Regions from separate parts of the Streptomyces sp. NPDC031426 genome, predicted to be linked through region 2. Evidence: riboswitches for the same ligand, from Rfam matches in the RefSeq annotation. Region 2 holds a riboswitch; each other region holds the start of a gene.

Region 1 (7,505 bases), on a different contig from region 2:
GGCCGCCGGTGGGCAGGTCCGGGCCCGGGACGTGCTTCATGAGCGCGTCCAGGTCCGCGTTCGGGTGCCTGATCAGGTGGCGGGCGGCCGCGATGACCTCGCGCAGGTTGTGCGGCGGCATGTTCGTCGCCATGCCGACCGCGATGCCCGAGGAGCCGTTGACCAGCAAGTTCGGGAAGGCGGCGGGCAGCGCCACCGGCTCCCGCTCCTGGCCGTCGTAGTTCGGCGCGAAGTCGACCGTGTCCTCGTCGATCGACTCGGTCATCAGGCTCGTCGCCTCGGCCTGCCGGCACTCCGTGTACCGCATGGCGGCCGGCGGGTCGTCGTTGCCCAGCGAGCCGAAGTTGCCGTGGCCGTCGACCAGCGGCACGCGCATGGAGAAGGGCTGGGCCATGCGCACCAGGGCGTCGTAGATCGACGCGTCGCCGTGCGGGTGCAGCTTGCCCATGACCTCGCCGACGACACGCGCGCACTTCACATAGCCGCGGTCGGGGCGCAGGCCCATCTCGTTCATCTGGTACACGATCCGGCGGTGCACCGGCTTGAGGCCGTCACGGGCGTCCGGCAGGGCGCGCGAGTAGATGACCGAGTACGCGTACTCGAGGTAGGAGCCACGCATCTCGTCCACGACGTCGATGTCGAGGATCTTCTCCTCGTACGAATCGTCGGGCGGCGGGGTCTTCGTGCTGCGGCGGGCCATCGCTGCCGGCTCCTTGCTACTGAAGCGTTTGATGGATCTGACGCGGACCATTGTGGACCGCGGCACTGACAACCGGGGCCATGGCCCGGTCTTCCACGGTCCGCCCGGCACCGCAAGGCGCACCGGACCGGCACCGCACAGTGCCCGCCGGCCGTCCTGCGGGCACGCGAGTCGCAGGCTACGCGATCCGCTGTGGGCGTACGTCCCGCGGGAACTTCGCCGAGGCCCCGCACGGTTTGCATACAGTGGCAGGAACGGCAGGAAAACCGCGGTTTTCACAACCGCCTCCGCTCGCGAAGGGATGTACATGCCCATGGGTCACACGACCACAGCCGAGGCAGGCTCCGGGGGCCTGACAGCGACCGAGCACCGCCTGGCCAACGGTCTGCGCGTGGTGCTCTCCGAGGACCACCTGACCCCGGTGGCGGCGGTCTGCCTCTGGTACGACGTCGGCTCCCGCCACGAAGTCAAGGGGCGTACCGGCCTGGCTCACCTTTTCGAGCACCTGATGTTCCAGGGCTCGGCGCAGGTCAAGGGCAACGGTCACTTCGAGCTGGTGCAGGGCGCCGGCGGCTCGCTCAACGGCACCACCAGCTTCGAGCGCACCAACTACTTCGAGACCATGCCCGCCCACCAGCTGGAGCTGGCGCTCTGGCTGGAGGCCGACCGCATGGGCTCGCTGCTGGCCGCCCTGGACGACGAGTCCATGGAGAACCAGCGGGACGTCGTCAAGAACGAGCGCCGCCAGCGCTACGACAACGTGCCCTACGGCACCGCCTTCGAGAAGCTGACCGCCCTGTCGTACCCGGAGGGCCACCCCTACCACCACACGCCGATCGGCTCGATGGCGGACCTGGACGCGGCCACCCTGGAGGACGCCCGCCAGTTCTTCCGCACCTACTACGCGCCGAACAACGCGGTGCTCTCCGTGGTCGGCGACATCGACCCCAAGCAGACCCTCGCCTGGATCGAGAAGTACTTCGGTTCCATCCCGTCCCACGACGGCAAGGCCGCCCCTCGCGAGGGCTCCCTGCCGGACGTCATCGGCGAGCAGAAGCGCGAGGTCGTCGTCGAGGAGGTTCCGGCGCGCGCCCTGATGGCCGCCTACCGCCTTCCGCACGACGGCACGCGCGCGTGCGACGCCGCCGATCTCGCCCTGACCATCCTCGGCGGCGGCGAGTCCTCCCGCCTGTACAACCGGCTGGTCCGCCGCGACCGTACGGCCGTCGCGGCCGGCTTCGGCCTGCTGCGCCTCGCCGGCGCGCCCTCCATGGGCTGGCTGGACGTGAAGACCTCCGGTGACGTCGAGGTGCCGGTCATCGAGACCGCCATCGACGAGGAGCTGGCCCGGTTCGCCGAGGAGGGCCCCACGGCCGAGGAGATGGAGCGCGCCCAGGCCCAGTTGGAGCGCGAGTGGCTGGACCGGCTGGGCACGGTCGCCGGCCGCGCCGACGAACTGTGCCGGTACGCCGTCCTGTTCGGCGACCCGCAGCTCGCCCTCACCGCCGTCAAGCGCGTCCTGGAGGTGACCCCCCAGGAGGTCCAGGAGGTCGCCCAGGCCCGTCTGCGCCCCGACAACCGGGCGGTCCTGGTGTATGAGCCGAAGTCCCCGGAGCAGGCCCCGGACGCCGACGTTCCCGAGGACCCGGAGCAGGAAGCCACCGTAGAGGCCGGTAACGAGAACGAGGAGACGGCCAAGTGACCGAGCTCGCCACCATGGACTTCCATCCCCAGCCGCAGGCCGGCGAGGCCAGGCCCTGGGCGTTCCCGGCGCCCGAGCGCACCGCGCTCGACAACGGCCTGACCGTGCTGCGCTGCCACCGCCCCGGCCAGCAGGTCGTCGCCGTCGAGGTGCTGCTGGACGCGCCCCTGGACGCCGAGCCGGCCGGCCTGGACGGCGTCGCCACGATCATGGCGCGGGCCTTCTCCGAGGGCACCGACAAGCACTCCGCCGAGGAGTTCGCCGCCGAGCTGGAGCGCGCGGGCGCCACGCTGGACTCGCACGCCGACCACCCCGGCGTCCGGCTCAGCCTGGAGGTCCCCGCCTCGCGCCTGGCCAAGGGCCTCGGCCTGCTCGCCGACGCGCTGCGCGCGCCCGCCTTCGCCGACAGCGAGGTGGAGCGGCTGGTCCGCAACCGCCTGGACGAGATCCCGCACGAGCTGGCCAACCCCTCCCGCCGGGCCGCCAAGGAGCTCTCCAAGGAGCTGTTCCCGGTGGCCTCGCGCATGTCGCGGCCCCGCCAGGGCACCGAGGAGACCGTCGAGAAGATCGACGCCGCCGCCGTACGTGCCTTCTACGGCCGGCACGTACGCCCCGCCACGGCCACCGCGGTGGTGGTCGGCGACCTTACCGGGGTCGACCTGGACGCGCTGCTCGGCGACACCCTGGGCGCCTGGACCGGCACGCCGGGCGAGCCGCGGCCCGTGCCGCCGGTGACCGCCGACGACACCGGGCGCGTGGTCATCGTGGACCGGCCCGGCGCCGTGCAGACGCAGCTGCTCATCGGCCGCGTCGGCCCCGACCGGCACGACCGGGTGTGGCCCGCCCAGGTGCTCGGCACCTACTGCCTCGGCGGCACCCTCACCTCCCGCCTGGACCGGGTCCTGCGCGAGGAGAAGGGCTACACCTACGGTGTGCGCTCCTTCGGCCAGGTCCTCCGGTCCGCACCGGACGGCACGGGCGCCTCGATGCTCGCCATCAGCGGCTCCGTGGACACCCCCAACACCGGCCCGGCGCTGGAGGACCTGTGGAAGGTGCTGCGCACCCTCGCGGCGGACGGTCTGACCGACGCCGAGCGGGACGTGGCCGTGCAGAACCTCGTCGGGGTGGCGCCGCTGAAGTACGAGACCGCGGCGGCCGTCGCGAGCACGCTGGCCGACCAGGTCGAGCAGTACCTGCCCGACGACTTCCAGGCGACGCTCTATCAGCAGCTGGCCGCGACGGGCACGGTGGAGGCCACGGCGGCCGTGGTGAACGCCTTCCCGGTGGACCGTCTGGTGACCGTCCTCGTCGGTGACGCCTCCCAGATCAAGGCACCGGTGGAGGCACTCGGCATCGGTGAAGTGACGGTCGTGGCGGCCGAGTAACCGCACGCGCGTGGGGCCCTGACGGTCTTTGGACCGTCAGGGCCCCTGCCGTTCTCACTCCCTTACCGGGATGCCCGATTTGAGGCGGAGGTTGCCTGTCTGCCCTGTGGGATGCGCTACAAAAGCCTGGATCCGTTTGGGGTTCGAAAGCAGGCTTACGTAGCGTCACCCGGGCTGTTCGTCGGTAGCAGTGCGCCGCACCCGCGGCACCGGACAGCCATCGCCGAGTCCCCGTACGGCGCGAGCCAGGGGAGCCGGGGACCCACGCAGTCCCTGGGGTGAATCGGGCGCCCGCGCTTCGCGAGGGGACCCGTAGGAGACCTTCCTGCTCCGAACCCGTCAGCTAACCCGGTAGGCGAGAGGGAAGGAAAGGACCAGCCACTCCATGGCGTTCATGTGCGCCACCGGGAAGCACCGCAAGCCCGGCCGGGTCAAGCGCACCACCGCTCAGGCGGCAGGCATCGCGGCCCTCACCACCACCGGTGTCATCGGCACCCTGGCCGCCTCCCCGGCGCTCGCCGCCGAGAACACCGTGGAGCAGACCGGCCTCACGCCGGTCCTCACCCTGAGCGACGACGTGGCCGAGCACATCGACGCGCAGGCCGCCGCGCAGCAGCGGGCCGCCGAGCACAAGGCGGCCGAGGAGGCCGCGGCGAAGAGGGCGAAGGAGGAGCGCGAGGCCAGGGCCCGCGCCGCCCGGGAGGCCGAGCGCAAGCGCCTGATGAGCACCTTCGTCGCCCCGATCGCGAACTCCTACGTCTCCACCGGCTACAAGGCGAGCAGCTCGCTGTGGTCCTCCGGCACGCACACCGGCATCGACTTCCACGCGGCGAGCGGCACCCCGGTGCACGCGGTCGGCTCCGGCACCGTCGTCTCCACCGGCTGGGGCGGCGCGTACGGCAACCAGATCGTGATCAGGATGGCCGACGGCATGTACACCCAGTACGGCCACCTGTCGTCGATCGGCGTCTCGGTGGGCCAGCAGGTCACGCCGGGCCAGCAGATCGCCCTGTCCGGCGCGACCGGCAACACCACGGGCCCGCACCTGCACTTCGAGGCCCGTACGACCCCCGACTACGGCTCGGACGTCGACCCCGTCGCCTACCTCCGCAAGCACGGCGTGAACGTCTGACGCCTCATCGCCTGGCATGCGAAGCCCCGGCTCACCGAGCCGGGGCTTTCGTCGTCTTTTCACGGGCGCCACCCGATCCGCTGACCAAAAAATATCCATGGATTCCGGCCCGCCGTCGGAAATTCCGGCTCATTGGAATAGAGTCACGGAACAGGCGTCCATCGTCGACGTTTCACGGGGATTAAAGCGGAGGTCGGTCATGCGTATTCCGGCGCACTCGGTGTGCACGGCCATCCGGGACGACATCGTCGCGGGGGTCTACGAGCGCGGCGGCCGGCTGACCGAGGAAGTCCTGGCCCGCCGCTACGGCGTCTCGCGCGTCCCCGTCCGCGAGGCCCTGCGCACCCTGGAGGCCGAGGGCTTCGTGGTGACCCGCCGGCACGCGGGCGCGTGCGTGGCCGAGCCGACCGAGCAGGAGGCCGCCGACCTGCTGGAGATGCGCCTGCTGCTGGAGCCGCTCGGGGCCGCCAGGGCCGCCCAGCGGCGCACCGAGGCCCATCTGAAGGTGCTGCGCGGCCTGGTCAGGCTGGGCCAGGAGCGGGCCCGCAGGGGCAGCAGCGACGATCTGCGGTCGCTGGGCGGCTGGTTCCACGAGACGCTCGCCCAGGCCTCGGGCAGCCCCTCGCTGACCGCGATGCTCAGCCAGCTTCGGCACAAGATCGCCTGGATGTACGCGGTGGAGGCGCCGTCGAGCCCGGTGGACTACTGGACGGAGCACGGCGCCATCGTCGACGCGGTGGCGCGCGGCGACGGGGAGCGTGCGCGGGCGCTCACGGCGCTGCACACCGAGCGCGCGACGGCCGTGCACCGGCTGCGCTTTTCCGGGGCCGGCGAGCGTGTGAGGACTTCGCAACATGCCGTAAACATGTCGGGCCTGCGGCATTAACACGGGCGCCGTATACAAAGAAGAGGTATTCGGCTGCGCAGTATTTCCCGCTGCCTCAATTCCGGTGTGCGCGCAAAGAGCCCGGAAACGCAGAGCCGCGCCGCCCGAAAAGGGCGACGCGGCTCCGGTGTGTCAGCGTGCTGCTGTTCAGACCGTCTCGGGCAGTTCCTCGAGGCCCTCGGCGACCAGCTTGGCCAGACGGTCGAGGGCGACGTCCGCACCCTCGGCGTCGGAGGCCAGCACGATCTCCTCGCCGCCCTGGGCGCCCAGGCCCAGGACAGCCAGCATGGAGGCCGCGTTGACGGGGTTGCCGTCAGCCTTGGCGATCGTCACCGGGACGCCTGCGGCCGTGGCGGCTCGGACGAAGATGGAGGCGGGGCGGGCGTGGAGGCCCTCGGCCCAGCCGACGTTGACGCGGCGCTCAGCCATGTGTTGCTGCCCTTCAGTCTTCAGGGTTGTCTAGACCAGTTTCCCATATCGCGAAGCATGCCCCGGAGCGGACCTTCGTCCGCCCGGCGTGGCGTCGGAACCGCGGCCTCGGTTCCGGCTTCCGTCCTCCACAGACTGCCCTGCGCCGTTGTCGGACGCGAGCCGTACTCTGGGGCCCATGCAGACCTCGGCGGACCGGCAGGACCGGCACCAGTACCCCGCCCACTGGGAGGCGGACGTGGTGCTGCGCGACGGTGGTACCGCGCGCATCAGGCCCATCACCGTTGATGACGCCGACCGCCTGGTCAGCTTCTACGAGCAGGTCTCGGACGAGTCGAAGTACTACCGCTTCTTCGCGCCGTACCCCAGACTCTCCGCCAAGGACGTCCACCGCTTCACGCACCACGACTTTGTGGACCGGGTGGGACTCGCGGCCACCATCGGCGGCGAGTTCATCGCCACCGTACGCTATGACCGCATCGGCGCCGACGGCATGCCCGCCTCCGCGCCCGCCGACGAGGCCGAGGTCGCCTTCCTGGTGCAGGACGCGCACCAGGGCCGCGGGGTCGCCTCCGCCCTGCTGGAACACATCGCGGCGGTCGCCCGCGAGCGCGGCATCCGCCGCTTCGCCGCCGAGGTGCTGCCCGCCAACACCAAGATGATCAAGGTGTTCACGGACGCCGGCTACACCCAGAAGCGCAGCTTCGAGGACGGCGTCGTCCGCCTGGAGTTCGACCTCGAACCCACCGACCGCTCCCTCGCCGTGCAGCGAGCGCGCGAGCAGCGCGCCGAGGCGCGCTCGGTACGGCGCCTGCTCATGCCCGGCTCGGTGGCGGTCGTCGGCGTCGGCCGCGCCCCCGGCGGCGTGGGCCGCAGCGTCCTCGGCAACATCCGGGACGCCGGCTACGGCGGCCTGCTGCACGCCGTGAACAACGCCTTCCCGGAGGGCCTCGGCGAGGTCGACGGGGTGCCGGCCTACCGGCGCGTGCGGGACATCGGCGGTCCGGTGGACCTCGCCGTGGTCGCCGTACCGGCCGAGCACGTGCCCGCCGTGGTCGCCGAGTGCGGGGAACACGGGGTGCAGGGGCTCGTCGTGCTCTCCGCCGGGTACGCCGAGAGCGGGCCCGAGGGGCGCGAGCGGCAGCGGGCCCTCGTGCGGCAGGCACGCGCGTACGGCATGCGGATCATCGGCCCGAACGCCTTCGGGATCATCAACACCGCGCCCGACGTGCGCCTCAACGCCTCCCTCGCCCCGGAGATGCCCCGCCCCG
Region 2 (7,505 bases):
GAGCGGAGTCGGACGACCTGGTGCGGGCCCCCGCCGGGGTGCGGGCGCAGGCGGTGCTGCGGGACGGGACGCTGGTGGACGACTTCTTGATCAAGGAGGGGGCTCGTGCCGTGCATGTGCTGAACGCGCCCTCGCCCGCGGCGACCGCTTCCCTGCTGATCGGGCGGGAGGTGGGGCGCCGGGTGCTGGACATGCTCGGTTCGCTGTAGTGGCCGTCCCGGGCGCCGGTCCGTTCGTCAGTGCCGGGCCGTAAAATCTGTCCTACTGTGTCTGACTTCCTCAACGCCCCCGAAGCCCCCTCGCCGGCCACCCACACCCCCGGCGTGTCCGTCCGGCACACCCGGGCCAAGGGGGAGCCACGCTTTCCGGACGGTCCCAAGGCCGATCCCGCCGGGTCGCACTTCGAGCGGCGGATCCGGAGTTTCCAGCCGCGGCGCAGCCGGGTGACCGCCGGGCAGGCGGACGCCCTGCAGCGGCTGTGGCCCAAGTGGGGGCTGGACATCGACGGGCAGCAGGTCATCGACCTCGGCGAGCTGTTCGGGAACGAACGGCCCGTCGTCCTGGAGATCGGGTTCGGGATGGGCGAGGCCACCGCGCAGATGGCCGCCGCCGACCCGGACACCAACATCCTCGCCGTCGACGTGCACACCCCGGGCCAGGGCAATCTGCTGGCTCTCGCCGACCGGAACGGGCTGTCCCACGTCCGCGTGGGCAACGGCGACGCGATCATCCTGCTCCGCGAGATGCTCACCCCCGACTCGCTCGACGGGCTGCGGGTCTACTTCCCGGACCCCTGGCCCAAGAAGCGGCACCACAAGCGGCGGCTCATCCAGCCCGAGTTCCTGACGCTCGCCGCGACCCGGCTGAAGCCCGGAGCGATCGTGCACTGCGCGACCGACTGGGAGCCGTACGCCGAGCAGATGCTCGAGGTGCTCAGCGCCCATCCCGACTTCGAGAACACGCAGGCGGGCGGCGGTTTCGCCACGCGCCCCGAGTTCCGGCCGCTGACCCGTTTCGAGGGGCAGGGACTGGACAAGGGACATGTGGTGAACGATCTGCTCTTCCGTCGCGTACCGCATCCGGGCCGGTAAACCGCTCCAGCCCCGCGTCCCGACACCGTTAGGGTCGATGCCGTGGCCACCAGTCCTCCGTTTCCGACGTATCCCCCGGGCCCGCACAGCCCCGTGCTGCTCCGCCATCCGCACTGGTGGCAGCGCAGGTGGGTGCGGTACGGAGCACTGATCACACTGCTCGCGCTGTCCGGTCTCGTCATCCTCGCGCTGGTGCGCAGGCAGACCGGCACCGAGGGATTCCTCGTCGGGCTCGGTCTCGCCGTGCTGCCCGTGCCCTGGCTGATAGCCGCCTTCCGGTGGCTGGACCGGGTGGAGCCGGGGCCCTGGCGGAACCTGGTCTTCGCCTTCGCCTGGGGGGCGTGCGCGGCGGCGCTGATAGCCATCGTCGCCAACAGCTTCGCGACCAAGTGGATAGCCACCGCCACCGCCGATCCGGCCGGTGCCGACACCCTGGGCGCCACCGTGATCGCGCCCATCGTGGAGGAGTCCGCCAAGGCCGCCGCCGTCCTGCTCGTCTTTCTCTTCCGCAGACGTGACTTCACCGGGGTCGTCGACGGGGTGGTGATAGCGGGCATCACCGCCACCGGGTTCGCGTTCACCGAGAACATCCTCTACCTGGGTACGGCCTTCGGCGCCGACCAGGTCAGCGGCGGCCCCGGCATCGCCTCCGTCACCGCCGCCACCTTCTTCGTGCGCATCGTGATGTCCCCGTTCGCGCACCCCCTGTTCACCACCCTCACCGGCCTCGGCTTCGGCTTCGCCGCGTTCTCCGCCGAGCGGCAGCGCGCCCGGCGGGTGCTGCTGCCGCTCGGCGGTCTGCTGCTCGCGATGAGCATGCACGCCTTCTGGAACGGCTCCTCCACCTTCGGCGAGTTCGGGTTCTTCGCCGTCTACGGCGGATTCATGGTGCCTGTGTTCGGGCTGCTGACCTGGCTCGCGATCTGGACCCGGCAGCGGGAGCTGCGGACCGTGCGGGCGGAGCTGGCGGCGTATGTGCTGGCCGGGTGGCTGGGGCCGGCCGAGCCGCTCGCGCTCGGGTCGATGCGGGCGCGGCGGACGGCCCGTGACTACGCCCGGCACCACGGTGGCCGGCCGGCGGCGCGGGCGGTGGCCCAGTACGAGGCGTACGCCACCTCGCTCGCCTTCCTGCGGCACCGGGGACGCAAGGGGAAGGCAGGGGCCGACTTCGTCCTACGGGAGCGGGAGCTGCTGGACGAGCTGTGGCAGCGGAGGGAAGCGGCCCGGCCGGCGTTGGAGTACGCCGCGCGAGTTGCTCCGCAGGTTCGGCCGATGTACGCGGCGCCCGTGCCGGCGCCTACGGCGTATGGGCCGGGTTACGGCTATCCGGCGGTGCCCTACTCCGCTTACAACCCGTACCAGTACTAGCCGGTCGGGTGGCGGAGGGTTCGGCACCGCCGGAATCCGCCGTCGTGGCTGAGCGCCGTCGCGGCGGAAAGAGGTCAGCTGTCGGCCGGAGAAGTCACCGGAAGGGTCAGGCCGACGCCTTCGTCAGGCTCGCCACTTCCTCGTCCGTCAGCTTCAGGTCCACCACGCCCAGCAGGGCCGGGAGCTGGTCCAGTGTGCGGGCCGAGGCGATCGGGGCGGTGATCGTCGGCTGGGCCGCGAGCCAGGCGAGGGCGACCGTGGCGACGGGGGCGTCGTGGGCGGCGGCGATCTCGTCGAGCGCCGCGAGGACCTTCTGGCCGCGCTCGGACTCGGCGTACTCCTGGGCGCGGCCCGCACGGGCGCTGTCGACCTTGCTGCCGGGGCGGTACTTGCCGGTCAGGAAGCCCGCGGCGAGGGAGAAGTAGGGCACGGAGGACAGGCCCTCCTTGGCGGCCAGGTCCTGCAGCGGGCCCTCGTAGGTGTCGCGGGAGACGAGGTTGTAGTGCGGCTGGAGGGCGACATAGCGGGCCAGGCCCTCGCGGTCGGAGAAGTCGAGCGAGGCCTTCAGGCGCTCGGGGCTGATGTTGGAGGCGGCGATGTGGCGGACCTTGCCCGCCTTCACCAGCTCGTCCAGCGCGCCGATGATCTCCTCCACCGGGATCTCGGGCTTGTCGAAGTGGGTGTAGTAGAGGTCGATGTAGTCGGTGTCCAGGCGGCGCAGGGAGGCGTCGGCGGCGGCCTTGATGTTGGCGGCGGACAGCCCCTGGAACTCGGGGTGCTGGCTGACCTTGGTCGCGATGACGACGCGGTCACGGTTGCCTCGGGACTTGACCCACTTGCCGATGACCGTCTCGGACTCGCCGCCCTTGTGGCCCTCGATCCAGGCCGAGTACGAGTCGGCGGTGTCGATGAAGTTGCCCCCGGCCGCCGTGTAGGCGTCGAGGACGGCGAAGGAGGTCTCCTCGTCGGCGGTCCAGCCGAAGACGTTGCCGCCGAGGCAGAGCGGGAAGACCTCGAGGTCGGAGGAGCCGAGTGTGCGCAGAGAAGTCATGCTCTGCATCAACACCGGCGACAGATGATCGCATTCCGCCGCCGGTGCAAAGTCCCACGGACAGACGGCTGTCAGGGGGTGAGGCCCTTATCGCGCAGCCAGGGCGCCGGGTCGATGGCGGTGGCCTGGCCGTTCGGGTGGACCTCCAGGTGCAGGTGCGGGCCGGTGACGTTGCCGGTGGCGCCGACCCGGCCGATGACCTGGCCGGTGGAGACCTTCTGGCCGACGGAGACGTTGATCGAGGACTGGTGGCAGAACCACAGCTCGGTGCCGTCGTCCAGGGTGATGACGGTGCGGTAGCCGTAGGCGCCGGCCCAGCCCGCCTCGGTGACCGTTCCGCTGTGGACGGCCTTGATGAGGGTGCCGGTGGGGGCGGCGAAGTCGAGGCCGGTGTGGTAGCCGGAGGACCACATCGCGCCGGGCTGCCCGAAGGTGCCGGTGATCGTGTACGAGACGACCGGCAGCGTGTACTGCTTGGCCAGCTCGGCGAGCCGCTTGGCCTCGGCGGCCTTCTCGGCGTCGGCCTCCGCCTGCTGCTTGGCGGCGGCGGCCTTGGCGGCGGCCGCCTTCTCCGCCTTGGCGGCCGCGTCGGCGGTCTGCTGGTCGGCGGCGGCGATCGCGGCGGCGGTGGCCTTGCTGTCGGCCCGGCCCTTCTGCTGCTCGGCCTGGGCCATGATCCGGTTGCGCAGGGCCTCGCCGGCGTTGCCGCTGTCGGCGCTGTCCGTGCTCACGCCCACCTTGCTGAGGCCGGTGGTGGCCTGGTGCGCGTCGGAGGAGCCGGCGCCGAAGATGTGCTCGACGGAGTCCAGATCCGGCAGGGAGATGGAGACCGGCGGCTTGCCGGTGTTCGCGCTGGCCATGCCGCCCGCGCCGACCGCGGCCATCACGCCGACGCCGAGGACGGTGGAGCTGCGCGCGAAACCGCCGCGCTGTTTGGCGACGCGGTGCCGGCCGCGGAGCGGGGCGACGGAGTCCTCGGTGGGATTCCACTCCTCCCAGGGCCCCTCCTCGGCGCGGTAGGCACCGTAGCCGAAGGTCTCCGGCTGGGCTTGCGGGGGCATGAACGGGGCTTCTGGGACGGGCCGGTTGGACGCCACGCGGGCGTGCTCCTTTCCTTCCTCCGCCTACCGGGTTAGCTGACGGGTTCGGAGCAGGAAGGTCTCCTACGCGCGTATACCAACTGCGGCATTCGCGCGATTCACCCCAAGGTGGTGGTTCCCCGGCTCCCTTGCGGGATTCGGCGCGTGCGCACGGAGCCGTCTCTTGTGACGGCTGGGACGACCGCGCTGCGTTATCGAACGTTAATAGACCCGACAGCCACTTTCCAAGCCGTTCGGCTTGATCATTAAGGTTTTCGGCCGTGGACTTACCGGTCAGGAACCCTGCAAATCGGGCGAGTTGACCACCTTACATGAGTGTCGGCATTTTTGATGGTGTCTCAGATGTTATGCGGAGGGCTGCCGTCCGGTCACCGTCCGTGAAGCCGATCACCGCGACCACGGGCCGGCGAGGGGGCGCGGGCGGTGTGGCGCCGAGGGGGTGAGCGTGTGGTGTACAGTAGAGACACAACGACGCGGGGTGGAGCAGCTCGGTAGCTCGCTGGGCTCATAACCCAGAGGTCGCAGGTTCAAATCCTGTCCCCGCTACTGAAGGCTCAGGGCCCGGAATCCAAAGGATTCCGGGCCCTGAGTGTGTGCGCGGCTCAGCCCAGCAGATGCCGGTTCGGCGCCTTGGCGAGTTCCTCCAGCTCGGGCAGTGCGACGACATCCCCACCCCCCTTGACCAGCACCCCCGTACCGTCGGCTCCCGCGACGAACGTGTCGGGCTCCTGCCACGCCGTGACCACTCGCCGTACCCCCGCCCGAAGGATCAGCTCGGCACAGGCCGCGGGCCGCGAGGCACGCCGGGCACACGGCTCCAGGCTGCTGTACACCGTGGCACCGGCCAACCGGGGATCCGCCGGGTCGACCTTCGCCAGGGCGGCCTCCTCCGCATGGACCACGGGATCCTCGCCCTCCCGGGAGTGGCCGCGAGCCAGCTCCGTACCGTCGGCTGCGACCACCACCGCGCCGACGCTGAACGCCGTCTCCGAGGGCGGGCACAGCGCGGCGAGTTCACAGGCGGTGCGCAGCCAGTGCCGGTCGGCGGCGGTGGCGGCCGACCCGGTGCCGGGGGCGGTGGGCTCGTAGCGCATGAGGACCACGTCCTCGATCCGGCGGGTCTCGGTCAGGCGCAGCCGGCCGGCCTGATAGCCGCCGGGGCCGAACAGGCGAGGCGCGGCCGGGTCGCCGACGAACAGCGGCGCGAGGACGAGCTGGAGCTCGTCGGCGAGACCCAGCTGCAGCAGCTGGGTGTGCACCGTGCCGCCGCCCTCGACCATGAGCCGTCCGACTCCGCGCACGTCGTGCAGGTGGGACAGCAGGGCCCGCCAGTCGAGGCCGGGGCCGAGCGGGACGACGTCGGCGGTGTCGCCGACGCGGCGGACCGTCCGCTCGGCGCCCTGGTCGGTCGTGTAGACGAGCTTGTCGCCGCCGGTGTGCCAGAAGTTGGCGTCGGGGTCGAGGTCGCCGGTGGCGGTGACGGTCACCTTGAGCGGGTACTCCGGCTTGCCCGCCCGGACGCGGGCGGCGCGTCGCTCGGCGGAGTTGACCAGCAGCCGCGGGTTGTCGGCGCGGATCGTGCCGGCGCCGATCAGGATGGCGTCGACGGAGGCCCGTACCGCGTCGACCCGGTCGAAGTCGGCCGGGCTGGACAGCAGGAGCCGGTCGGGGCTGGTGTCGTCGAGGTAGCCGTCGAGGGAGACGGCGGCGGACAGCAGCACGTACGGGTACGACATCGGCGCGGTCTCCTGCGAGGCGAGGCTCGGTTGAAGGTCGATCTTGGTTCAAGTTTGAAACAAACTTACACTGGCGGCATGACGACCCGCTGGCTCACCCCCGAGGAGCAGCGCGCCTGGCGCGCCTATCTCGCCGCGACGCACCTCCTGGAGGACGCGATCGACCGACAGCTCCAGCAGGACGCCGGCATGCCGCATCTGTTCTACTCCGTGCTGGCCAACCTGTCCGACGCGCCGGACCGGCGGCTGCGGATGACCGACCTCGCCGAGTCACTGAAGATCACGCGCAGTCGGCTGACCTATGCGGTGACCCGCCTCGAGCGGGACGGGCTGGTGCGCCGGGAGGACTGCCGCTGGGACAAACGCAGCAGCATCGCCGTGCTGACGGACGAGGGGATGGCCGCCCTGGAGCGTACGGCACCGGGCCACGTCGAGACCGTGCGCGCCATCCTGTTCGACCGGCTCACGCCGGAACAGGTGGGGCAGCTGGAGGAGATCTGCACCGGGATCGCGGGCGGCCTGCAGGGCGACGGCGCCGAGTGCGGAGCGGAGGACGTGCCCTGGCGGCGGCGTTCCTCGTGTTCCTCCTCCGACGATTGATTGCTTTAAGTTTGAAGCATGAGGTAGGGTCCCCCGAGTACGCTGCTTCAAATCTGAAGCAGCAGCCTCCGGAGGGACCCGCATGCCCGACACCCCCGCCGCCACGCCGCGCGCCCGCGTCCGGGTTCCGCTGCGCTTCCACGACGGCTACAGCGTCGACGCCGAACTCGTCACCTTCCACGGCCTGGCCGACGGCCAGGAGCACGTCGCCGTGGTCCTCGGCGACCCCACCCCCGGCACCGTCCCGCTGGTGCGCCTGCACTCCGAGTGCCTGACCGGCGACGTCTTCGGCTCCGCCCGCTGCGACTGCGGACCCCAGCTGCGCGAGGCGGTCGAGCGCATCGCCGACCGCGGCGGCGTCCTGCTCTACCTCCGGCAGGAGGGCCGCGGCATCGGTCTCTACAACAAGCTCGACGCGTACGCCCTCCAGGACCAGGGCCTCGACACCTACGAGGCGAACGCCGCGCTCGGCCTGCCGGAGGACGCCCGCGACTACACGGCCGCCGCGCAGATGCTCGCCGCCCTCGGCATCGGGGAGCTGGACCTGCTGTCCAACAAT
Region 3 (7,505 bases), on a different contig from region 2:
GGGTCAGGAGGCCTTGGCCTTCTCCTCGGTCTTGGCGGCGGCGACCGGCGCCGGCTTCGCGGCCTCGTAGAACTCCTCACGCGGGTTCTCCATGGCGCCCAGGGAGACGACCTCGCGCTTGAGGAACATGCCGAGCGTCCAGTCGGCGAAGACGCGGATCTTGCGGTTCCAGGTCGGCATCGCCATGCCGTGGTAGCCACGGTGCATGTACCAGGCGAGGCGGCCCTTGAGCTTGATCTTCATCTTGCCCATGACGATCATCGCCACGCCCTTGTGCAGGCCGAGACCGGCGACCGCACCCTTGTTGGCGTGCTCGTACTCCTTCTGCGGGAAGCCCCGCATACCGGAGACCACGTTGTCGCCGAGGACCCTGGCCTGGCGCAGCGCGTGCTGGGCGTTCGGCGGGCACCAGGCGTTCTCGTTGCCCGCCTTGCGGCCGACGAGGTCCGGGACCTGTGCGTTGTCACCGGCGGCCCAGATGTAGTCCGTGCCCTTGACCTGGAGGGTCGGCTCGCAGTCCACGTGGCCGCGCGGGCCGAGGGGCAGACCGAAGCGGGCGAGGGCCGGGTTCGGCTTGACGCCGGCCGTCCACACGATCGTGTTGGCGTCGACCTCGAGGCCGTTCTTCAGCACCACGTGGCCGTCGACGCAGGAGTCCATGGAGGTGGAGAGGTAGATCTCCACGCCCCGGCTCTCCAGGTGCTCCTTGCCGTACTGGCCGAGCTTGGGGCCGACCTCGGGGAGGATCTTGTCGGCGGCGTCGACGAGGATGAAGCGCATGTCCTCACGGGACACGTTCTTGTAGTACTTGGCCGCGTCCCGGGCCAGGTCCTCGACCTCGCCGATGGTCTCCGCACCCGCGAAGCCACCGCCGATGAAGACGAAGGTGAGCGCCTTGCGGCGGATCTCCTCGTCGGTGGTGGAGTCGGCCTTGTCCAGCTGCTCGAGGACGTGGTTGCGCAGACCGATGGACTCCTCGATGCCCTTCATGCCGATGCCCTGCTCGGCGAGGCCGGGGATCGGGAAGGTGCGGGAGACCGCGCCGAGCGCGATCACGAGGTAGTCGAAGGGCAGCTCGTACGCCTCGCCCACCAGCGGGGCGATCGTGGCGACCTTGCGGTCCTGGTCGATGGTGGTGACCCGACCGGTGAGGACCTCCGCCTTCGGCAGCACGCGTCGCAGCGGGACGACGACGTGGCGAGGGGAGATGTTGCCGGCGGCGGCTTCGGGGAGGAAGGGCTGGTAGGTCATGTACGACCGGGGGTCGACGACCGTGACGGTCGCCTCTCCGTAGCGCATCTTCTTGAGAATGCGCCGAGCTGCGTACAGGCCTACGTACCCACCGCCTACTACGAGGATCCTGGGACGCTCCGTGGTGCTCATGCCATCGAGTATCCACCCGCCTTGGAGGGGGTGCTCGTGCGCCCCTTCACAAGGTCTGACAGGGGCTGTGCTACACTCCGCGACCCACGTGACTCAGGTCATGGCGGGCGAGCGGAACCGCAGCCCCCTTTGGGCCATTGTCAATGCCGCGTGAGCTGCCTCTCCGGGTCGGCGGGGCGGCGGTGAGGGTGCCGTGACATCCCCGGAACGACCCTTTCCGCGGCCGCCCGCATCCTCCATCTGAACATGTTCAAACGACCTTTGGGCCCCCGGAAGGGCCAACCGGCACCCTTTCGCGGCCCGACCGGGCCGAATTCCTTGTGAAGAACTTCACGAACTTTTCCGGAGCGGTCGCGACGAAGGGGCCCCGAAGGGCCCCCCATGCCGCTCAAACGTTATCCGACCTGCTCAGCAGATGACTACCCACGGGTAACAAAAGAGAGCTACGCCACCGACCACGCGATGCCGTCGAGGATGTCGTGCTCGCTCACCACGACCTCCTCGGCGCCGGTCCGCTCCATGATCGCGAGCAGTACGAGGGCGCCCGCGCCGATGACGTCGACCCGGCCCGGATGCATGGACGGGATCGCGGCGCGCTCGGCGTGCGTGGAGCGCAGCAGCCACTCGGTGATCTCGCGCACCCGGTCGCGGGAGACACGGGAGTGGTGGATGCGCGCGGAGTCGTACTCCGGCAGTTCCTGCGCGATGGCCGAGACGGTGGTGACGGACCCGGCGAGGCCCACCAGCGTGCGCGCCTCGCGCAGCGGGACGGTCTCCTCGGCGAGGTCCAGAGCCGCCTCGATGTCCGCCCTCATGGCGGCGATCTGCTCCTCGGTGGGCGGGTCGCTCACCTTGCCGTCGTGCACCAGGTGCCGCTCGGTCATCCGCACACAGCCGACGTCCACGGACCGCGCCGCCCGGACCTGCTCGTCGCCGACGACGAACTCGGTGGAGCCGCCGCCGATGTCCACCACCAGGTACGGCTTGGCGAGGTCGGCCCGTCCCTCGAGTTCCTTGGTGGCCCCCGTGAAGGAGAACCCGGCCTCCTGGTCGCCGGAGATCACCTCGGGCTCGACGCCGAGGATGTCCACGACTCCCCGTACGAAGTCGTCCCGGTTCTCGGCGTCCCGGGAGGCGGAGGTGGCGACGAACCGCACCTCGGCGGCGCCGAGTTCGCGGATGACCCCGGCGTACTCCCGGCACGCGGCGAAGGTCCGCTCCAGCGCCTCCGGTACCAGCCGGCCGGTGCGGTCCACGTCCTGGCCGAGCCGCACGATCGTCATGCGCCGGTCCAGCTCCAGCAGTTCGCCGGTGGCCGGGTTGACGTCGGCGACCAGCAGCCGGATGGAGTTCGTGCCGCAGTCGACGGCGGCGACCCGGGAGAAGCCCTCCGGAACCATCGGCCGGTGGGCGAAGAAGCCGCTGCGGACCTCTGCGGGGTCCCACACAGCACCCTCCTCACCGGGGTGCTCGTCCGCCGGATCGGGAGCCTGGAGCGGCTGCACGCACGGTCCCTTGCGCCACCACTCCGGCAGCATCGCGATCGCCTCGTCGCCGAGCGGGTTCACGCCCGGACCGGCGGCCAGCGAGTGCGCCACCAGCACGTGCAGGCACTTCACGCGGTCGGGCATGCCGCCCGCGCTGGGGAAGCCCTCCAGGACCTCGATCTCGTCCCGGCGCCGGATGTAGTCCTCGTGCGCGGCCCGGTAGGCGGCGGCCAGTTCCGGGTCGGTCTGCAGCCGCTCCGTCATCTCCTTCATGACGCCGTCCGCCTCCAGCGTCCCGATCGCCGAGGCGGCGCGCGGGCACGTCAGGTAGTACGTCGTCGGGAAGGGCGTGCCGTCGGGCAGCCGGGGTGCCGTCTCCACGACGTCCGGCTGACCGCACGGGCAGCGGTGTGCGATGGCCCGCAGGCCCCGCGGCGGGCGGCCGAGTTGCTGCTGGAAGGCCTCGACGTCGGCGTCGGTGGGCTCGGTGCGCTCAGTGGGCGGCGGGGGCGTTTCCATGACTGCTTTCTCGTCAGGCTTTCTGTCGGTTCACTGGTCGGAGGCGTCGGACTTGTCGACGCCGTCCCAGACGTTCGCGTACCAGGGCCGGCGGGCGGCCCCGAGGTCGGCGCGGGACTGCTTGGCCGCGCCCGGGTCGATCACCACGTACCCGGTCTCCCCCGGCATCACGTAGTGCAGCCGGCGCCGGATCTGCTGCTCGGCGTAGGAGTCGTCCTGCCAGCGGGCCTTGAGGTCGCGCAGCTGCTCGACCCGCTTGCTGGCCTGCTCCTGCTGTTGCTGGAGGTCGGAGATCTGCGCGCGCTGGGAGACGTACTGCCGCATCGGATACGCGAGCGCGACGATCAGGGAACACAGCACCAGCGCGAGCAGCGCCGCACGCCCGGTGAGCCGGGAGCGGCGGGCCTGGCGCCTGGTCTGGGAGCGGTACACGCGGGCCGCCGTCTGCTCGCCGAGCAGCCGCAGCCTGGTCGTGGTGGAGAAACGGTCCCGGTCCTTCACGGCCATCTGGCTTCTCCCGCCTCCCCTTGCCGGTGTCCTTCACACGTGCGTACGTCCCCGGACACGGTACGGGACCGGGTACGGGGACGTACGTACGACTGGCTAAGACTTGGCCCGGGTCGGCTCAGCCCTTGGAGATCTCGTGGTTCCCCTTGAAGCGCGGGAAGGCGCTGCGGCCGGCGTACACCGCGGCGTCGTCGAGGATCTCCTCGATGCGCAGCAGCTGGTTGTACTTGGCGACGCGCTCGGAGCGGGCCGGGGCGCCGGTCTTGATCTGGCCGCAGTTGGTGGCGACGGCGAGGTCGGCGATGGTGACGTCCTCGGTCTCGCCGGAGCGGTGGGACATCATGCACTTGAAGCCGTTGCGCTGGGCCAGCTCGACGGCGTCCAGGGTCTCGGTCAGCGAGCCGATCTGGTTGACCTTGACCAGCAGGGCGTTGGCGGTGCCCTCCTCGATGCCGCGGGCGAGGCGCTCGGGGTTGGTGACGAACAGGTCGTCGCCGACCAGCTGGACCTTGTCGCCGAGGCGGTCGGTGATGACCTTCCAGCCGGCCCAGTCGTCCTCGAACAGCGGGTCCTCGATGGAGACGAGCGGGTAGGCCGCGACGAGCTCCTCGTAGTACTCCGTCATCTCGGCGGCGGAGCGCTCCTTGCCCTCGAAGAGGTACTTGCCGTCCTTGTAGAACTCGGAGGCGGCCACGTCGAGCGCGAGGGCGATCTGCTCACCGGGGACGTACCCGGCCTGCTTGATCGCTTCGAGGATCAGGTCCAGGGCGTCACGGTTGGAGCCCAGGTTCGGGGCGAAGCCGCCCTCGTCGCCGAGGCCGGTGGACAGGCCCTTGGACTTCAGGACGGACTTGAGGGTGTGGTAGACCTCGGCGCCCCAGCGCAGGGCCTCGGAGAAGGACTCCGCGCCGATCGGGGCGATCATGAACTCCTGGATGTCCACGTTGGAGTCCGCGTGCGAGCCGCCGTTGAGGATGTTCATCATCGGCACCGGCAGCAGGTGCGCGTTGGGGCCGCCCAGGTAGCGGAAGAGGGGGAGGTCGGACGCCTCGGAGGCGGCGTGGGCGACGGCGAGGGAGACGCCGAGGATGGCGTTGGCGCCGAGGGAGCCCTTGTTGTCGGTGGCGTCCAGGTCGAACATGGCCTGGTCGATCAGGCGCTGCTCGGTGGCGTCGTAGCCGACCAGCTCCGGGCCGATCTGCTCGATCACGGCGAGGACGGCCTTCTCGACGCCCTTGCCCTGGTAGCGGTTGGGGTCGCCGTCGCGGAGCTCGATGGCCTCGAAGGCGCCGGTGGAGGCGCCGGACGGGACGGCGGCACGACCCGTGCTGCCGTCGTCGAGGCCGACCTCGACCTCGACCGTGGGGTTGCCTCGGGAGTCCAGGATTTCCCGGGCTACGACGACGTCGATGGACGGCACGAGCATCTCCTTCTGGGATGTGACGCTGGAAGTGCGGGGGCGTTCTGCCTTACGGCTGTGCCTTGCGACTAGAGCCTAACCGTCCCCGGGGCGCCGGCCACCGACCGACCGTCCCGTGGACAGGAGGGACACGCAGACGGTACCCATTGTTCACCCACGGAACAAAGGGGCCTGCCGATGAGGCCCGGCCGAAGAGTGGGGAAACAGCGCGCGGAAACGAAAGACCCCGCCCCGGCGCGTACGGGGGAACACGCGCCGGGGCGGGGAGCCCGTGGGGACGGGGGTGGCCCTCACGGGGCCTTCAGTGTGCGGGCCGGGGATGTGAGGGCACTGCGGGTCCGTTCGGAGCCAGGTGTCACTTCAGGTGCAGCTGCTGGCCCGGGTAGATGAGGTTCGCGTCCTGGACGATGCCCTTGTTCAGCTGGAAGAGCTTCTGCCAGCCGCCCTTCACACCGTGCTTCTCGGCGATGGCGCTGAGGGTGTCACCCTTGACGACCTTGTACTCGCCGTCGCCCTTCTTGACCTTCTTGCCGGTCGGCGTGGTGACGGTCTTGCTCGCCTTCGGCGCCGTCCGCGTGGTGGAGCGGGTGGCGGCCTGCTGGTCGGTGGAGCGGGTGGCGGTGCTGCGGGACTTGGTGGCCGTCGGGGCGGAACCGTTGTAGGCGGCGCTGGTCAGGCCCGTGCCGCAGACCGGCCAGGCGCCCTTGCCCTGGCCCGCGAGGACCTTCTCGGCGATGGCGATCTGCTGCGCCTTGGTGGCGAGGTCGGCACGCGCGGCGTAGGCGGTGCCGCCGTACGCGGCCCAGGTGGAGTTGGTGAACTGCAGGCCGCCGTAGAAGCCGTTGCCGGTGTTGATGGACCAGTTGCCGCCCGACTCGCACCGGGCGACGGCGTCCCACTGGGAGGCGGTGGCGGCGGAGGCGTTGCCGGCCGCCATCAGCGGGGCGGCGACAGCGGCGCCGGTGACACCGGCGAGCGTGATGGCGCGGACGGTCTTGGACGGACGACGGTGCTTGCCCTTGCCGGAGAACAGCATGGATCGATCCCCTCACCGACGCCTGCGAGGTGAGCTGTCGGGTTCGGGCCGGTTGAGTTGCCCGGCCGCGCACTCGCTCATGCGAGGCGCGGCTTCACCCCAAGCCGGTCCAGCGTCAACCGCTGGGCCCGGCGCTTACCTTGGGTCCCCCGCTCCTGCCTACGGCGCTTGACGCGACGACTGTTCCCGGGCAGTCGCTGGCAGGATTCGGCGTTGCGACGGCCGGGGCTCGTGGTGACGAGCGGTCCTGACCGTAGACATGCGATCGTCGGATTTTCAAAGACGATCAGGGCTTCTGAGACTCATCCCACACTTTCGCCAAAAGGGACATCAGCCGCGAAACGGGGCGTCAACTGCCCCTACTCGCCGCCCTTTTCGCCCCCGACTTTCAGGGTCTGACCGGCGGTGATGTGATTCGGGTCGGCGCCGATGGCCATCTTGTTGGCGTCGTAGAGCGCCCGCCACCCGCCGTCGACGCCAAGGGAGTCGGCGATGGAGGCGAGGGAGTCGCCCTCGCGGACGGTGTAGGTGCCCGCTTCAGGACTGGCGTGACGGCCGGAAGATGTGGCGTTCTGACCGTTTGTCACGCTTTCGTCCGCACTCCCGCCACGGTGACGTCCGCCACTGCTGAGCGCGCCGGTGTCGACCAGGCTCCAGGAACCGGCGCTCTGCTGGTATTTGTCCGGGTTGTCGGCGCTCGGGGTGGCTGTGGGAGAGCTGTCGCCTCCCTGTGAACTTCCGCCGTCGGGCGAGCCGGACTTGTCAGTCTTGTCGGACTTGGGGGTGCTGGTCCCGATGGAGCCGCCGATGCCGTCCGGGGTCCCGGCGGTGTGCCCGCTCGGGGTCGGCGTGGCGCCCTCGCCCGTGGGGGAGCCGGTCGAGTCCGAGCCGGAGGAGTTCGAGGCGGAGTCGGAGGCAGAGCCGGAACCGGAGTCCGAGGAGGACGAATCCGGCAGACCGGACGAGTCGGAGCCGCCGGCCGAGCCGGACGCGTCACCCGAAGCGCCGCTGTCGCCGGAGCCGCCGACACCGGGGTCGACGTCGACCGAACCGGAGTGGGAGGTCAGCCCGGCGGTCAGCGCGCACATGGCCCACGGCTTGGTGCCCTGGTCGGCGAGGATCTTCTCGGCGACGGCTATCTGCTGGGAGCGGC

The links. A riboswitch is a leader RNA that binds a small molecule or an ion and turns the genes downstream of it on or off. The one in region 2 is predicted to bind cyclic di-AMP.
Region 1: linked by a shared signal. The riboswitch ahead of ACZ5NH_RS28590 (M23 family metallopeptidase) and the one ahead of ACZ5NH_RS17685 (M23 family metallopeptidase) in region 2 are both predicted to bind cyclic di-AMP.
Region 3: linked by a shared signal. The riboswitch ahead of ACZ5NH_RS30660 (transglycosylase family protein) and the one ahead of ACZ5NH_RS17685 (M23 family metallopeptidase) in region 2 are both predicted to bind cyclic di-AMP.

Annotation. Positions count from the first base shown of each region.
Region 1 covers NZ_JBVIJE010000015.1:120,719-128,223, forward strand. Annotated here, with positions in the region: gene ACZ5NH_RS28575 (DNA gyrase/topoisomerase IV subunit A) at 1-700, opposite strand, end outside; gene ACZ5NH_RS28580 (M16 family metallopeptidase) at 1,008-2,402, shown strand; gene ACZ5NH_RS28585 (M16 family metallopeptidase) at 2,399-3,787, shown strand; cyclic di-AMP (ydaO/yuaA leader) riboswitch at 3,999-4,160, shown strand; gene ACZ5NH_RS28590 (M23 family metallopeptidase) at 4,173-4,919, shown strand; gene ACZ5NH_RS28595 (GntR family transcriptional regulator) at 5,119-5,805, shown strand; gene ACZ5NH_RS28600 (HPr family phosphocarrier protein) at 5,953-6,234, opposite strand; gene ACZ5NH_RS28605 (bifunctional acetate--CoA ligase family protein/GNAT family N-acetyltransferase) at 6,413-7,505, shown strand, end outside.
Region 2 covers NZ_JBVIJE010000007.1:451,741-459,245, reverse strand. Annotated here, with positions in the region: gene lhgO (L-2-hydroxyglutarate oxidase) at 1-209, shown strand, start outside; gene trmB (tRNA (guanosine(46)-N7)-methyltransferase TrmB) at 267-1,091, shown strand; gene ACZ5NH_RS17695 (PrsW family intramembrane metalloprotease) at 1,134-2,459, shown strand; gene ACZ5NH_RS17690 (aldo/keto reductase) at 2,566-3,510, opposite strand; gene ACZ5NH_RS17685 (M23 family metallopeptidase) at 3,582-4,607, opposite strand; cyclic di-AMP (ydaO/yuaA leader) riboswitch at 4,617-4,763, opposite strand; tRNA gene ACZ5NH_RS17680 (tRNA-Met) at 5,083-5,156, shown strand; gene ACZ5NH_RS17675 (dihydrofolate reductase family protein) at 5,213-6,346, opposite strand; gene ACZ5NH_RS17670 (MarR family winged helix-turn-helix transcriptional regulator) at 6,425-6,946, shown strand; gene ACZ5NH_RS17665 (GTP cyclohydrolase II) at 7,029-7,505, shown strand, end outside.
Region 3 covers NZ_JBVIJE010000018.1:15,728-23,232, forward strand. Annotated here, with positions in the region: gene ACZ5NH_RS30635 (NAD(P)/FAD-dependent oxidoreductase) at 4-1,383, opposite strand; gene ACZ5NH_RS30640 (Ppx/GppA phosphatase family protein) at 1,827-2,783, opposite strand; partial or broken gene ACZ5NH_RS30645 (DUF501 domain-containing protein) at 2,988-3,389, opposite strand; gene ACZ5NH_RS30650 (FtsB family cell division protein) at 3,420-3,896, opposite strand; gene eno (phosphopyruvate hydratase) at 4,015-5,322, opposite strand; gene ACZ5NH_RS30660 (transglycosylase family protein) at 5,672-6,352, opposite strand; cyclic di-AMP (ydaO/yuaA leader) riboswitch at 6,357-6,529, opposite strand; gene ACZ5NH_RS30665 (transglycosylase family protein) at 6,712-7,505, opposite strand, start outside.